One region of the Pannonibacter tanglangensis genome, then DNA from elsewhere that is predicted to be linked to it. Evidence: predicted binding sites of a transcription regulator. Region 1 holds the regulator's gene; each other region holds the start of a gene.
What was found. The regulator LexA, encoded in region 1, represses DNA repair genes until DNA is damaged. The targets are predictions, from matches to a motif close to TGTTCNNNNTGTGTTCNG.

Region 1 (2,260 bases):
GCGTGCCGCGCCCGCACCCCGGGGGTCACCGCCTCGAGCGCCCCCTCGAGCCCGGTGAAGCTCGACACCTGCGCATCCGCAGCCGGGCTCAGCGCGAGATAGAGGCGGGCGAAGAGCCGCCGCGCCCGGTCGCCCGCCCAGTCCTGCGGCAAGGCCGCGGGCGGCAGGTCCGGGTCCCTCAGGGCCAGCGCGCGAAAGCCGTGGACGAGGAGCAGCCGGGCCGACAGGGCCGTCAGCCCATCCGCGAGCCGGTCACCGGCCGCCAGCAGGTCCGAAAGGCGGCTGAACCGGTCGATGAAGGCGGCATAGCCCGCCTCGAGATCGTCCAGGGCCCAGACCTGCCGCACCGCCGCACGCAGGCTGTCATGCCCCTGCAGGTCGTCGGAGGCGGCCGTGAGCCCGGCCCAGCCGGCGGGAACCGGTCGATGCCCCGCCGCCAGGGCCACCCCCGGCGCCAGCGGCACGAAGCCGCTTGCCCGGTCCGGTGGCTCCCCGGCTGCCGACCCGGCCTGCAGGGCCAGGGTGAAGGTGGCAGGTCCCGAACCATCGCGCGGCAGGGCATAGAGCCGGTCGGCCGCCGCGGCAAACTCCTCATGTGCCGCCGCAGTCAGGCCGTAATAGCCAAGCCGCCCAACCCGCGTGCCTTCCAGCCTGCCGGCAGCCACCAGCCGCGACGCGGCGGTGCGCACCAGCGTCTCGCTGATGCCGACGCGGGCACAGGCCTCGATCACATGCCCGACCCACAGGGAGCCGCCCCGGGGGACGACCACATCGCCATAGAGCGTGACGATGAAGGCCCCGGCCCGCAACGGGCGGCGGGCGGCAAACGCATCGACAAGCGCGGCAACCGCATCGGCGGCGCCGCCCGTCCGGGGCGCGGCGCGCTCCCCCGCTTCGTCGGTGGCGGACTGGTCTGGCATGCGCGGCTCATCCATCTGGCGGCGTCCCGTCGGGACGCCCGGGCGACAACTGCCCCTTCCTACCGGGCCGGAGGCCGTGCGTCCATGACCTCGCCCGCCGGAACATCCCGCTAACCTCACCTTAAGACTTGTGGAACACAGTGTGAACAGGTAACCTGCGTTCATGATTTGTACCGACGCGACCCGAGAGGATTCGCCATGCTGACCCGCAAGCAACATGAACTGCTCATGTTCATCCACGAGAGGCTGAAAGAGACCGGCGTGCCGCCCTCCTTCGACGAGATGAAGGACGCGCTCGACCTCCGGTCGAAGTCGGGCATCCATCGCCTCATCACCGCCCTCGAGGAGCGCGGCTTCATCCGGCGCCTGCCCAACCGGGCGCGGGCCATGGAGGTGGTGCGCCTGCCGGACTCCATGACGCCCGGCCTTGCCGCGCCGCGCGGCAAGGGCTTCGCGCCCTCCGTGATCGAGGGCTCGCTCGGCAAGGCGCAGACGCCGCCACCGCCGCGCGCGGCCGAGCCCGAGATGCCGGCCGGTATCAGCACCATCCCGGTGATGGGCCGGATTGCCGCGGGCGTGCCGATCGAGGCGATCCAGACCCACAGCCACACCATTTCCGTGCCGCAGGACCTGATCGGACGCGGCGAGCACTTCGCACTCGAGGTGCGCGGCGATTCCATGATCGAGGCCGGCATCCTCGATGGCGACACGGTGCTGATCCGGCGCACGGATTCGGCCGAGAGCGGCGACATCGTCGTGGCCCTGGTCGATGACGAGGAAGCGACCCTGAAGCGCCTGCGCAAGAAGGGAGCCTCCATCGCGCTGGAGGCGGCCAATCCGGCCTACGAGACCCGGATCTTCGGTCCCGGCCGCGTGCGCGTGCAGGGCAAGCTGGTCGCGCTGTTCCGGCAGTACTGACGCGCCGCACATACCCCGTTTGCCGACTGGCCTTTGCCATCTGGCGCAGGGCGCGCATGCCTTTACGGTCCGGGATCGGGCCTGTTGCAGTCGGGACCAGATGACGGCCCCGGCGGCCGCTGGTCTGGCCGTGGCAGGTTTGGCGGCAACAGGTGTGGCAGCGGCAGGTGTGCCGGCGACAGGTGTGACTGCGGCGGAGGCTGCCGGTGCCTGCCGGTTGTCTCAGGGGGCCGGGGCGGCGCCGGGATCGCCGTCTGGGTCCGGCGGAGCGGGATCAGGTGGACTGGTATCAGGTGGACTGGTATCAGGCAGAGCGGGATCAGGCAAAGTGGGAGCCGACGGGAGCGGGCCTCCCCGTCCCACGGGCAACTGCCAGGGGCGGTGTCCCGGCGGGCGGCTGTAGGCGATGCGTTCGATCCTGA
Region 2 (2,260 bases), 1.1 Mb from region 1:
GCTCGACAGCGAACCGGGGCGCACCCTGGGGGCCCAGATCCTTGCGCTTGCCCGGCTGGCCGACCACGCCTTGCCGGGGGATCCGGCCGGCGACGAGGCGCTCAACCGGCTCGGCTGGTCCATTGCGCATGCCTTGCTCTGGACCCATGCCGGCTCGGCCCGCGACACGCTCTGCACCGCCGCGCAGCACGGGTCCGGCGCCGGCCGCAAGGTCGCCCGGGCGCTGGACTACATCGACGCGCATCTGGGCGAGACCATCGACTTTGCCGCGCTGGCGCGGGCCTGCGGCTACAGCCTGCGGGCCCTGCAGCTCGCCTTCCAGGCCGAACGCGGACAGACCATTTCCCAGGCATTGCAGGAGCGCCGGCTCAGCCTGCTGCGCCAGCATCTGATGGCAGCGCGTGGCCGGGCGGACGGCACGGCCAACATCACCGCCCTGATGCAGGCCTGCGGTCTCGGACATCCGGGCCGGGCGGCAGGGGCCTATCGGGATCTGTTCGGGGAAACGCCTGCCGAGACCCTGCGCAGCCGCCGGATCGACGCCGGCTGACCCGACAGACGCCGGCTGACCAGATGGATGCGGACTGACCGGCGGGACGCCGGAGGACCGGATCATCCCCCGGGACAGCAGAGCCCCATCCGGTGACCGGCAAGTCCCACAAGCCCCGCCAGCCCTGAAAGCCCTGCACGTCCGGCGGGCCTCGATCGGCCGTGCAGCGGGCGCCGAGCGGATGCCGCCTCAGCCGTGCAGGCCGGCGGCAAGTCTCGGCGGCAGCCGCAGGGCGGTCACCGCCAGGCGGGCCAGGGTCTGGCGCGGGCCATGGTTGGGCCGCTGCGGCGCAATTGCGGCGCTGCGCAGCAGCACCAGGCGGCTGCGTCCGATGCGCCGCGCAATGTCCAGATCGGCCAGTCCGGCCAGGTCGCGGTGTCCGCCAAGCGCCACATAGAGCCGGCGGGAGACGAGCAGGCCCTGTTCGTTGCAGGGCATGCCGAACAGCCGCGTCGACAGGGTGGCCGCCGTTTCGCTCAGCCGGGCGGACAGCCCGAAATCATCGCGCCTCAGATGGAAGGCGGCGGCGCATCGGTCCGCCTGTCCGCTGCGTTCGGCCCGTTCGACGAAGGAGGCTGCGTCCGTGTGCCAGCCGGCTTCCAGAACGCTGCCGGCCGGCAGGAACAGGAGCCAGGGAGATTTGGCAGCGCGGGCCGCGCCTTCGGCGTAGCGACGGCCTTCGCCCGCCAGGAGCACATGCAGCTCGCATCCGGCTGCGTCGGCCACGGTCACGCTGCCGTCGCGCGAGCCGCCATCCATCACCACCACTTCCCGGACGATACCCTCGGCCGCCGCCGGCACCAGGGCGGTCAGGCTGTGCGCGAGGCCTTCCTCGTTGTCGAGACTGGAGATGACGACACTGATCATGGGGAGCGTTCTAGCGGCTTTTGGCGGACAAGGCGAGGGAGGCCCTTGCCGCGTCTGCGTTTTCGGCTAATGTTCCGGTAATGTTCTCATTGGCGAGTCGAGGAACGCGGACCCATGGCGGCAATTACCCTGATCGATCAGGTCAGCAGCGACACGGCACTGGCCGGCGCGCGCGTGGCGGAGGATCTGCGGCGGGGCCGCGGTGCCGGTCTCAACCGCTCCGGCCGCTTCGAGCGCGAGCAGCGCGAGGCCTTCGACGACGGCTGGGAGACGCTGGATGACCTGCCGCCGCTCAAGACCACCGTGCAGGAGGAAAAGGCCCGCAGCATCATCACCCGCAACACCTCGCCGGACATTTCCTTCGACCGGTCGATCAACCCCTATCGCGGCTGCGAGCATGGCTGCGTCTACTGTTTCGCCCGCCCGTCCCATGCCTTCATGGGCCTGTCGCCGGGGCTCGATTTCGAGACCCGGCTCTTTGCCAAGCCCAATGCGGCCGAGCTGCTGGAGCGCGAGCTGGGCCGCCCCGGCTACCAGCCCCGCACCATCGCCATCGGCACCAACACCGATCCCTACCAGCCGATCGAGCGCCGCTACCGGCTGATGCGCGAGATCCTCGAGGTGCTGGAGCGCACCGGGCATCCGGTCGGCATCGTCACCAAGTCCGCGCTTGTCCTGCGGGATGTGGACATCCTTGCCCGCATGGCGGAGAAGGGGCTGGCCAAGGTCGCCCTGTCGATCACCTCGCTTGACCGCGACATCGCCCGCACGCTGGAGCCCCGCGCCAGCGCGCCGCACCGTCGCCTGGCCGCGATCAAGGGACTGTCCGAGGCGGGCGTTCCG
Region 3 (2,260 bases), on a different contig from region 1:
CGCGCAGCAGGGCCTCCTCCTCCGGACCGGGCCGGGTGACCGTTCCCGGCTTTTCCCGCGCCAGCGCCCAGGCCGCCTGCGGCGTGCCGGCAATGGCGGCGCGGACAGTGAGCCCCAGCCGCTGCAGCCGGCGCGTCGCCCGGGTGCCGAGCCCGACCTCGCCGCCGAAGAGATGGGCGCAGCCGGTGATGTCGAGCAAGAGCCCCTCGTTGCCCCTCAGGGCCAGGAGCGGGGTGAACATCTCGCAGGCCGAGGCGGCGGCAGCCAGAAGATCCGCATCCGCCTCCGGGGCCGCCTCGCCGGTGAGGAGACCCGGCAGGACGGCACGCGCCTCCGTCAGCGCCATGCCGGTGCGCAGGCCAAGCCGCGCGGCATTGGCGTCGAGCGCGGCAAGACGCAGCGCCCCGCGCGCCTTCTCGACCAGCACGAAGGGACGCGTGTCAACCGGCGCGCCGCTGCGGACCTGATGGCGGCGTGCCCTGTCGGTCGACAGGAAGGGAAACCACAGCGCCAGGTAGCGCCGCCCGGCGTCGGGCTGCGGCGCCGGAGCCGGTTTCGAGGTCGCGGTCCGGGGCAATGCCGGTGAGCGGCCGGGAGACGAGTTTTGAGAGAGCACGATCCCACTCCACATGATAGCGCAAGCCCTCCTGGCCGTTGCGGGCCCGCAGAAGGGTCAGGTCGAAGGCCGGACGTCCCGGCGCATTGGCCGCAAGGGCAACCGAGGGCAGCGCGCGCACCTGCCAGCGGGTTTCCGCAGCGCTTGCCACAGGGGCAGCCCCCACCCGCAGCACGAACACGGGCACGCCGGAATTGCGGGCGGCGAGCGCCAGACGGCGGCTGGCGGTCAGGTCATAGGCCCGGACCTCGCCCCACAGCTCGACGATCACCGCGTCCAGGGCCGCGCAGGCCGCCCCCTCCAGCGCGGCCTGCAGCACGGCCACGGGATCACGCAGGCGGACCGGCAAGAGGCGGGCCGGATCAAGGCCGAATTCGGCCAGACCCATGCCATGCAGCGGGCCGGTCTCGCCCTCGGACAGGCTGCGCCCGACATGCAGCAGCGGACGCCGGCGGCCGGACTGGGCCGCAAGCCCGAGCGCCAGCCCGGACAGGCTGACCGCATCGGCGGCGGCGGCATGAAACTCGTGCAGCCCCCGGGAGGGCAGCCCGGCGCTGGCGGGCCCGCTGCCTGCGGGCCTCGGCCCGGCATGCTGGCGCATCATCCGGGAGAGGGTCTCGAAGTCATGCATGGCGCAAAACCGGGTTGTTCCGGCCTTTCACGGGGAGCGTGAAGGCAGGTCTGTCAACGTCAATGTTCCTATTTTGTTCTTTATGCGCCTGCCCTCCCCGAGAGTCAACGCCGCCCCCGGGGACAAGGTGAAGATTCATTGAACCCCGACAAAAGCCGCCGTAAGCCCTTGAGAAACATGACAAGGATAAAGCGGGACGGAACCGAGAGGGCGGGTCGGCCCGCACTTCCCCCTTGCGCGGAAGCCTGTGGCAGACGAAGACTGGAGCCGCAGTCAGGTGACCCTGTGCGGAACTCGGGCGGTGAAATTGAGCGCCGCTATCAAAGCCTGCAGGTCCAGATCATATCCCGATCAGAAGGACCGGATTTGTCATGCGCTTGTGGATCAAGGACCCGATCGCCATCCTCAGTGAGGGCGCGGAACGGGGGATTGTCATTGAGGACGGCGTCATCGCCGAGCTGGTTGCGCGCGGCCGCACGCCGATGCTGCCGGTGGACGGCACCTTCGACGCCGGACGGCATGTCATCGTGCCCGGCCTCGTCAACACGCATCATCACTTCTACCAGACCCTGACCCGGGCTCACCCTGAGGCGATCAACAAGGAGCTGTTTCCCTGGCTGCAGGCGCTCTATCCGATCTGGGCGCGGGCCGTGACGCCGGAGACCTTCCGCCTGGCCACCCGTCTCGCCCTGACGGAGCTGATGATGTCGGGCTGCACCACCGCCGCCGACCACCATTACCTCTATCCGGGCGGGCTGGAAGCGGCGATGGACATCCAGGCCGAGGAGGCCGAGCGGGTGGGCCTGCGCATGACGCTGACACGCGGGTCCATGAACCTCAGCCAGAAGGACGGCGGCCTGCCGCCGGACAGCGTGGTGCAGGACACGGACACGATCCTGGCCGACTGCGAAAGGGTGCTGGCGAAATACCATGACCGGTCGAAGGGCGCGAAGCTGCAGGTGGCGCTGTCACCCTGCTCGCCTTTCTCGGTGACACGGGAGCTGATGCGCGAG

Region 2: GWI72_RS11610 (PA0069 family radical SAM protein) is a predicted target of LexA. The motif match lies at 1,488-1,505, and genes of this name have one in related genera.
Region 3: GWI72_RS20020 (ImuA family protein) is a predicted target of LexA. The motif match lies at 1,311-1,328, and genes of this name have one in related genera.

The regions. Positions count from the first base shown of each region.
Region 1 is NZ_JAABLQ010000001.1:1,482,295-1,484,554, forward strand. Features, by position in the region: gene GWI72_RS06720 (PaaX family transcriptional regulator C-terminal domain-containing protein) at 1-920, opposite strand, end outside; gene lexA (transcriptional repressor LexA) at 1,119-1,838, shown strand; gene GWI72_RS06730 (ComEC/Rec2 family competence protein) at 2,061-2,260, opposite strand, start outside.
Region 2 is NZ_JAABLQ010000001.1:2,611,553-2,613,812, reverse strand. Features, by position in the region: gene GWI72_RS11620 (AraC family transcriptional regulator) at 1-550, shown strand, start outside; gene GWI72_RS11615 (glycosyltransferase family protein) at 740-1,417, opposite strand; gene GWI72_RS11610 (PA0069 family radical SAM protein) at 1,532-2,260, shown strand, end outside.
Region 3 is NZ_JAABLQ010000002.1:118,422-120,681, reverse strand. Features, by position in the region: gene GWI72_RS15340 (Y-family DNA polymerase) at 1-427, opposite strand, end outside; gene GWI72_RS20020 (ImuA family protein) at 441-1,247, opposite strand; gene GWI72_RS15330 (8-oxoguanine deaminase) at 1,619-2,260, shown strand, end outside.